2 linked regions of the Halioglobus japonicus genome follow. The protein of the gene in region 1 binds, or shares a complex with, the protein of each later gene. Links are inferred from orthologs where the notes say so. Each region holds a gene or a part of one and is shown on either strand. Other genes may lie near its edges.

The links.
Region 2: the proteins of lpdA (region 1) and aceF are in contact, whole or in part, in a crystal structure (PDB 1EBD), measured with the Geobacillus stearothermophilus proteins. The link is inferred for Halioglobus japonicus from one-to-one orthologs. Residues at the interface, in WP_049624544.1 of Geobacillus stearothermophilus: Pro340, Ser341, Asp344, Tyr345, Arg403, Asp406, Val408, Glu431, Ala432, Gly433, Asp438; in WP_033016211.1 of Geobacillus stearothermophilus: Ile130, Ala131, Met132, Pro133, Arg136, Arg140, Glu141, Asn155, Arg157.

The regions. Positions count from the first base shown.
Region 1 is NZ_CP019450.1:2,508,161-2,511,478, reverse strand. The notes cover bases 145-3,144. They hold lpdA (dihydrolipoyl dehydrogenase), read right to left. Parts: upstream 2,365-3,144; coding sequence 925-2,364; downstream 145-924. Other genes in these bases: odhB (2-oxoglutarate dehydrogenase complex dihydrolipoyllysine-residue succinyltransferase), read right to left, coding at 2,426-3,144; sucC (ADP-forming succinate--CoA ligase subunit beta), read right to left, coding at 145-795. Also shown: more of sucC, read right to left, coding at 1-144; more of odhB, read right to left, coding at 3,145-3,318. UniProt on the Escherichia coli protein: Lipoamide dehydrogenase is a component of the glycine cleavage system as well as of the alpha-ketoacid dehydrogenase complexes.
Region 2 is NZ_CP019450.1:1,789,779-1,793,074, reverse strand. What follows is about bases 264-3,241. They hold aceF (dihydrolipoyllysine-residue acetyltransferase), read right to left. Parts: upstream 2,575-3,241; coding sequence 952-2,574; downstream 264-951. Other genes in these bases: aceE (pyruvate dehydrogenase (acetyl-transferring), homodimeric type), read right to left, coding at 2,590-3,241; BST95_RS08455 (hypothetical protein), read right to left, coding at 264-856. Outside these bases: more of BST95_RS08455, read right to left, coding at 1-263; more of aceE, read right to left, coding at 3,242-3,296.

The sequences.
Region 1 (3,318 bases):
ACCGTTGACCATGCAGCCGATGTTGCCGTCCAGGGCCACATAGTTCAGTTCCCACTGGGCAGCGTGCGCTTCGCGCTCGTCTTCCTGTGAGGGATCGTGCATTTCACGCAGATCCGCCTGACGGTACAGGGCATTGCTGTCGACGCCGATCTTGGCGTCCAGGCAGTGCAGGCTGCCTTCATCGGTGATCACCAGCGGGTTGATCTCGATCAGCGCCAGGTCCTTGTCGATGAACATCTGGGCCAGGCCCATGAAGATTTTAACGAACTGCTTGATCTGAACACCGGTCAGGCCGAGCTTGAACGCCAGGTCACGGCCCTGGTAGGGCTGCGGACCCGCGAGAGGATCGATGGTCGCCTTGAGGATTTTCTCGGGAGTTTCCTCGGCTACCTTCTCGATTTCAACACCGCCTTCGGTAGACGCCATGAACACGATACGACGTGTGGAGCGATCCACCACTGCACCGAGGTACAGTTCTTCGGCAATGTCAGTGCAGGATTCCACCAGGATCTTGCTTACCGGCTGACCATTTTCGTCAGTCTGGTAGGTCACCAGGTTTTTGCCGAGCCAGTTGGAGGCGAATTCCCTGATCTCATCCTTGGACTTGACCAACTTTACGCCGCCGGCCTTGCCGCGACCACCTGCGTGTACCTGGGCTTTAACCACCCACATATCACCGCCAATCAGATCCGCCGCTTCTGCCGCATCCTCAGGGGAGTCTACTGCGTACCCCTTGGATACCGGCAGTCCGTATTCGGCAAACAGTTGCTTGCCCTGATACTCATGAAGATTCATGTGCTGTCCTGCTTTTCTCTAAATAGCTATTGCTGCTTAATTAACGGGCCCAATGAGTTTCCCCATCAAGCCCCCTGTTTACCTGTGCACGCCGGCGATTGGTCTTATTGTTACGTGCGCGGGCGAATTCTACTTGCGTTTCTTCCTGTTGGCGATATGAATCGCCCCACCATCCACAGCCAGTGCAGCTTCGTGTACCGCCTCTGACAGGGTCGGGTGACCAAACACCGTCAGCGCCAGATCTTCTGCGCTGGAGCCGAATTCCATGGCGATGACCACCTGCTGGACCAGATCAGCCGCTGAAGGGCCGACAATATGGCAACCCAGGATGCGGTCGGTCTCTTCGTGGGCCAGGAGCTTGACCAGACCATCGGAGTCGTTGGAGGCCAGTGCGCGACCATTGGCCACGAACGGGAAAGTGCCCGCCTTGTAAGGTACACCTTCGGCCTTGAGTTCCTGCTCGGTCTTACCGACGGCAGCAACCTCAGGGTGGGTGTAAATCACCGACGGAATGCAATCGTAGTTCATCTGGGCTGGCTTGCCGTGAATACGCTCGGCGACCATGATGCCCTCTTCCGATCCCTTGTGCGCCAGCATCGGGCCGCGCACGACATCGCCTACCGCGTAGACGTTGGGGGCTTCTGTCTCACAGAAGTCGTTGACGAAAATAAAGCCACGCTCATCGAGTGTAATGCCGGAATCGGAGCTGAACAGCTCTTCTGAACGCGGGCGACGACCGACTGCGACAATAAGCTTGTCGAATGTTTCGCTGTGCTCACCATCGGCAGTGCTGTATGACACGACCACTTCTTTGCCCTTGACCTCGGTGCCGGTCACTCGCGCACCCAGGCGGATATCCAGGCCCTGCTTCTTGAAAATCTTGGCCGTTTCCTTGGAAATCTGCTGGTCCATCATGGGCAGGAAATCGTCCAGCGCTTCCAGCACCACAACCTCGGCGCCGAGACGGCCCCAGACCGAGCCCAGCTCCAGGCCGATCACACCGGCGCCGATGACACCGAGGCGCTTGGGTACTTCGGAGAATTCCAGAGCACCGGTAGAATCTACGATGACGTCACCGTCCACCGGCGCAGAGGGGATGTTGATGGGCAGTGAACCGGCCGCGATGATCACATTGCTCGCTTCTACGACCTGGACGTTACCGTCCTTGTCCGTCACCTCAACCTTGGTACCGGCGAGCAGCTTGCCGGTGCCCTGCAGGGTGGTAACGCCATTGTGCTTAAACAGGCCGGCCACACCGCCGGTCAGCTGGCCGACGATCTTTTCCTTACGCGCCAGCATGGCGGGCACGTCGATCGCCGTTTCACCCACGGAAATGCCGTGCAGGCCAAAGTCAGCTTTTGCTTCGTGGAACTTGTGGCTGGAGTCCAGCAGTGCCTTGGAGGGGATACAGCCGACGTTCAGGCAGGTTCCGCCCAGCTTGATCTTGCCTTTGTCATCGAGCCACTGCTCGACACAGGCGGTGGACATCCCCAGTTGCGCCGCCTTGATTGCAGCCACATAGCCTGCGGGGCCAGCGCCAATTACCACTACATCGAATTTCTCAGACATTTGTTTTCTCGTATCAAGTCCAGGTCAGGCCCGCCGCAGCGGGGCCATTTAAACATTAGAATTACAGTTGCAGCAGGATACGCGCAGGATCTTCAATCAAATCCTTGATCGCCACCAGGAACTGTACCGCTGTCTTGCCGTCGATCAGACGATGATCGTAAGACAGTGCCAGATACATCATGGGCAGAATCACCACTTCGCCATTAACTGCCATGGGGCGCTCCTGGATCTTGTGCATACCCAGAATGCCGGTCTGCGGCGGATTGAGAATAGGCGTCGACATCAATGAGCCGAACACGCCACCGTTAGTCACGGTGAAGGTGCCACCGGTCATATCTTCAATCGTCAGCTTGTTGTCGCGTGCGCGCAGTCCAAGATCCTTGACCGCTGCTTCCACGTCAGCCACGCTCATAAAGTCAGCGTCTCGCAGCACCGGTACCACCAGGCCACCCTCGGTGGATACCGCTACACCGATATCCTGGTAGCCGTGATAAACAATGTCGTTACCGTCAATCGACGCATTGACCTCGGGGTATCGCTTCAGCGCCTCACAGGCGGCCTTCACAAACATGCCCATAAAGCCAAGGCGCGTACCGTTATGGGTCTTTTCGAACTGCTCTTTGTACTTACTGCGCAGAGCCATCATCGGCGCCATGTTCACCTCGTTAAAGGTGGTCAGCATGGCGGTTTCTTGAGTGGCATTGAGCAGGCGCTCGGCAATCTTGGCGCGCATGCGGGTCATCGGCACGCGCTTCTCGATCCGCTCGCCAGTGGGCGCAACAGGCGTGGCGGGTACTGCGGCAGGCGCAGGAGCAGCGGCCGGGGCAGGCGCACTGGCAGCAGCGGCATCGCCACTTTTTATGTACATCAGAATATCTTCTTTGGTAATACGGCCGTTCTTGCCGGTACCAGTTATGCGGGAGATATCGAGCTTGTGCTCTTCAACCAGCTGCC
Region 2 (3,296 bases), 720 kb from region 1 along the record:
GCCGCGCCTCATCGAGCGTGAACAGGTGATTCACCTTCCCGGGCAAATCGGCGAGGCATTGTTCAGTAATCCGCTGATAGAACTGTACAAACTGGGCGACACCTTCGGCGGACATCACCCCGCGGCCAGAGCGAAAGGCAGCCAATTTCTGCTCCTGCTCAAGCCGCCAGCGATAAACGCAATCAAATGAGGGTGCCTTGAGCATCAACCACTGGTCCACCAGTGCATAAAGCTCAGGAAAGGGTCTGGCAAGGACGTTATTGACCCGGCGGCGCCACTGGCCGTCAGCATCTTGCTCACGCTCAAGCGCATTGATTGGGGCGACCAGTGCGTCCTCCTCGACAGCTTGCGCCCCCAGGCACCAGCCCTCTAGTAGAATAATGTCGACCGGACGCGCCGGCTGATCCCAATCGCATTCGGGGCGACGATCGTCGATGGCTTTGTCAAAGCGGGGAACCGCCGGATTCTCACCGGCCAGCAGCGCCTGCAGCGTCGACTGCAGCAGGGCCATGTCGTGGGTGCCGGGTACACCACGGGTCAGGAACAGCGGATGACTGTGCTCTGCCAGGGATTGCCGCTCAGCGAGCGTTAGATAGAAGTCATCGAGAGACAGGGCCAGCGCCTCAAGATCGTATTCAGCCCTGAAATGCGCTACCAGGTAATCCGATAGCGTGGTTTTGCCAGAGCCCTGACTGCCATTAACCCCTACAAGAATGGATCGCCCTGCACTACCTTGGTGCTCGACCAATAATTGGGCCACCGGCGCGAACCATTTCAGTGCAGATGGGAGGTAGTCAGGCGGCAGGGCATGCGCTTGCAAAAACGCCTGCTGCCAGTCTTGGCCTCGCTCTGCCATGGTTTAGCCACCTTGCACAATGGAATTACTCCGAATGTAGCAGGTTCTGTGCCAATAGCACCAAAATCGGCCACTGGCACCAGAACGGGGAGTGGCTACATGATGATCTGGCGAATATCGCCCAACAGCGACACCAGCTGACTCATGAACCGGCCGCCGTCACCACCGTTAATCACACGGTGGTCATAGGACAACGACAAGGGCAGCATTTTGCGCGGAGCGAATTCACTGCCATTCCAAACCGGCTTCATGTCCGCCCGGGACACGCCGAGAATACCTACCTCCGGTGCATTGACGATGGGCGTGAATCCGGTACCGCCAATACCACCCAGACTGGACACCGTGAAGCATCCGCCCTGCATATCAACAGGGCGCAGCTTGCGGTCACGCGCCTTGGCTGCCATGGCCAGCACTTCTTCGGAGAGTTCCCAGATCGACTTCTTGTCGACGTCACGAATCACGGGCACCACCAGCCCGGCCGGGGTATCCACGGCCATGCCGATATGCATGTATTTTTTATACACCAGTGACTCACCGCCGTCGGCCAGAGAGGAACAGAACTTGGGATTATCCCGCAGTGCGACAGCGCAGGCTTTCAGAATAAACGGCATGGGTGTGAGTTTAGTGCCACGGCGCTCGGCTTCAGCCTTCATGCTCGCGCGGAACGCCTCCAGATCGGTGATATCGGCGTCGTCGTATTGCGTCACATGGGGCACATTCAGCCAGCTGCGTTGCATGTTGCTGGCGGTAACCTTGTCCATTTTTGAGCGCGCGGTGGTCTCGACTTCCCCGAACTGTCCGAAGTCTACTTCCGGAATGTCGGGAATACCGGCGCCTCCGCTGGTAGATGCCGCCGCAGGCGCCTTGAGTCGTTGCTGCACAAAGCTGTGCAAGTCTTCCTTGAGCACCCTGCCGCGCGGACCGGTTCCGGTCACTTCGCCCAGCGGCACACCAAATTCCCTGGCCAACTTGCGTACTGCGGGCCCGGCATAAACACTGCCACCCGCAGCCGGGGCCACCGCCGGGGTTGCCGGGGGCACTGCCGCGGCGACAGGCGCTGGCGCCGCGGGGGATTCTGCCGGTGCCTCTTCTTGCGCTGGCGCGGGCGCGGACGCAGGTGCAGCTACAACTTGCGCGCCCTTCAGCACGACCAGTTCGTCGCCCTGTTTGACCTGGTCACCTTCATTGACGCGGATCTCTACCACCTCACCGGCAAAGGGTGCGGGAACCTCCATGGAGGCCTTGTCAGATTCAAGCACGACCAGCGAATCACCTTCAGACACATCATCGCCAACGCTGACTGCGATCTCGATCAGCTCCACCGCGTCATCAGTGCCGATATCTGGCACAGGGACGACTTCGGACGCCACCTCTGTAGCCGCAGGGGCGGCTGCAGGTACAGCAGCAGGCTCAGCCGTGGGCGCTGCGTCAGGCTGAGTATCCGCTGGCGCCGGCTCAGCAGGTTCTGCCTCCGCCTCAGCGCCGGTATCGATAACCGCGACCGGTGCGCCCTCAGCTAATTCCTGACCTTCGGCGACCAGAATTTCCACGATCACTCCCGCCGCCGACGACGGAATCTCCATGGAAGCCTTATCGGATTCCAGCACACAGAGGCCCTGATCAACCTCAACTGCATCCCCAACCGCGACGAGAAGCTCGATGACCTCAGCCCCTTCGGCGCCGCCAATATCCGGTACTGTTACTTGTTGCTTAGCCACGTGATTATCCTTTTCTTATACCGTGAGGGGGTCGAATTTATCGGCGGAAATACCGAGATCAGCCATGGCGGCGGTGACCACCGACGCCTCGATAGCACCCTCATCCGCCAGTGCCTTGAGCGTTGCCAGAACGACAAATTCGCGGCTTACCTCGAAGAAATCACGCAAGCGTGAGCGGGTATCGGAACGGCCAAAGCCGTCGGTCCCCAATGCCGTGAAATGCCCGGGAATAAACTCGCGGATCTGGTCGGCATAGGATTTCATGTAATCCGTGGCCACCACGACCGGACCTGACGCGCCGTCCAGCAGCTGAGTAACGTAGGGCACACGCGGCGCCTCCTCCGGGTGCAGCATATTCCAGCGCGTCGCCGCCTTGCCTTCGCGCTGCAGCTCATTGATGGAGGTGAGGCTCCAGACATCCGCATTAACGTTGTACCTTGATTCGAGAATCTCTGCGGCAGCTTCCACCTCGCGCAGAATGGTCCCCGCACCCATGAGTTGAGCACTCAGCGAGTGCCCTGCCTCACTTTTGCGCAGGCTATACATGCCCTTGATAATGCCTTCCTGAACGCCTTCAGGCATAGCCGGCTGCACGTAGTTTTCGTTCATGGTGGTGATGTAATAGAACTTGTTCTCACCCAGTTCGTACATGCGGTGCAGGCCGTCCTGAATAATAACTGCCAATTCGTAGGCATAAGCTGGGTCATAGCTGACGCAATTGG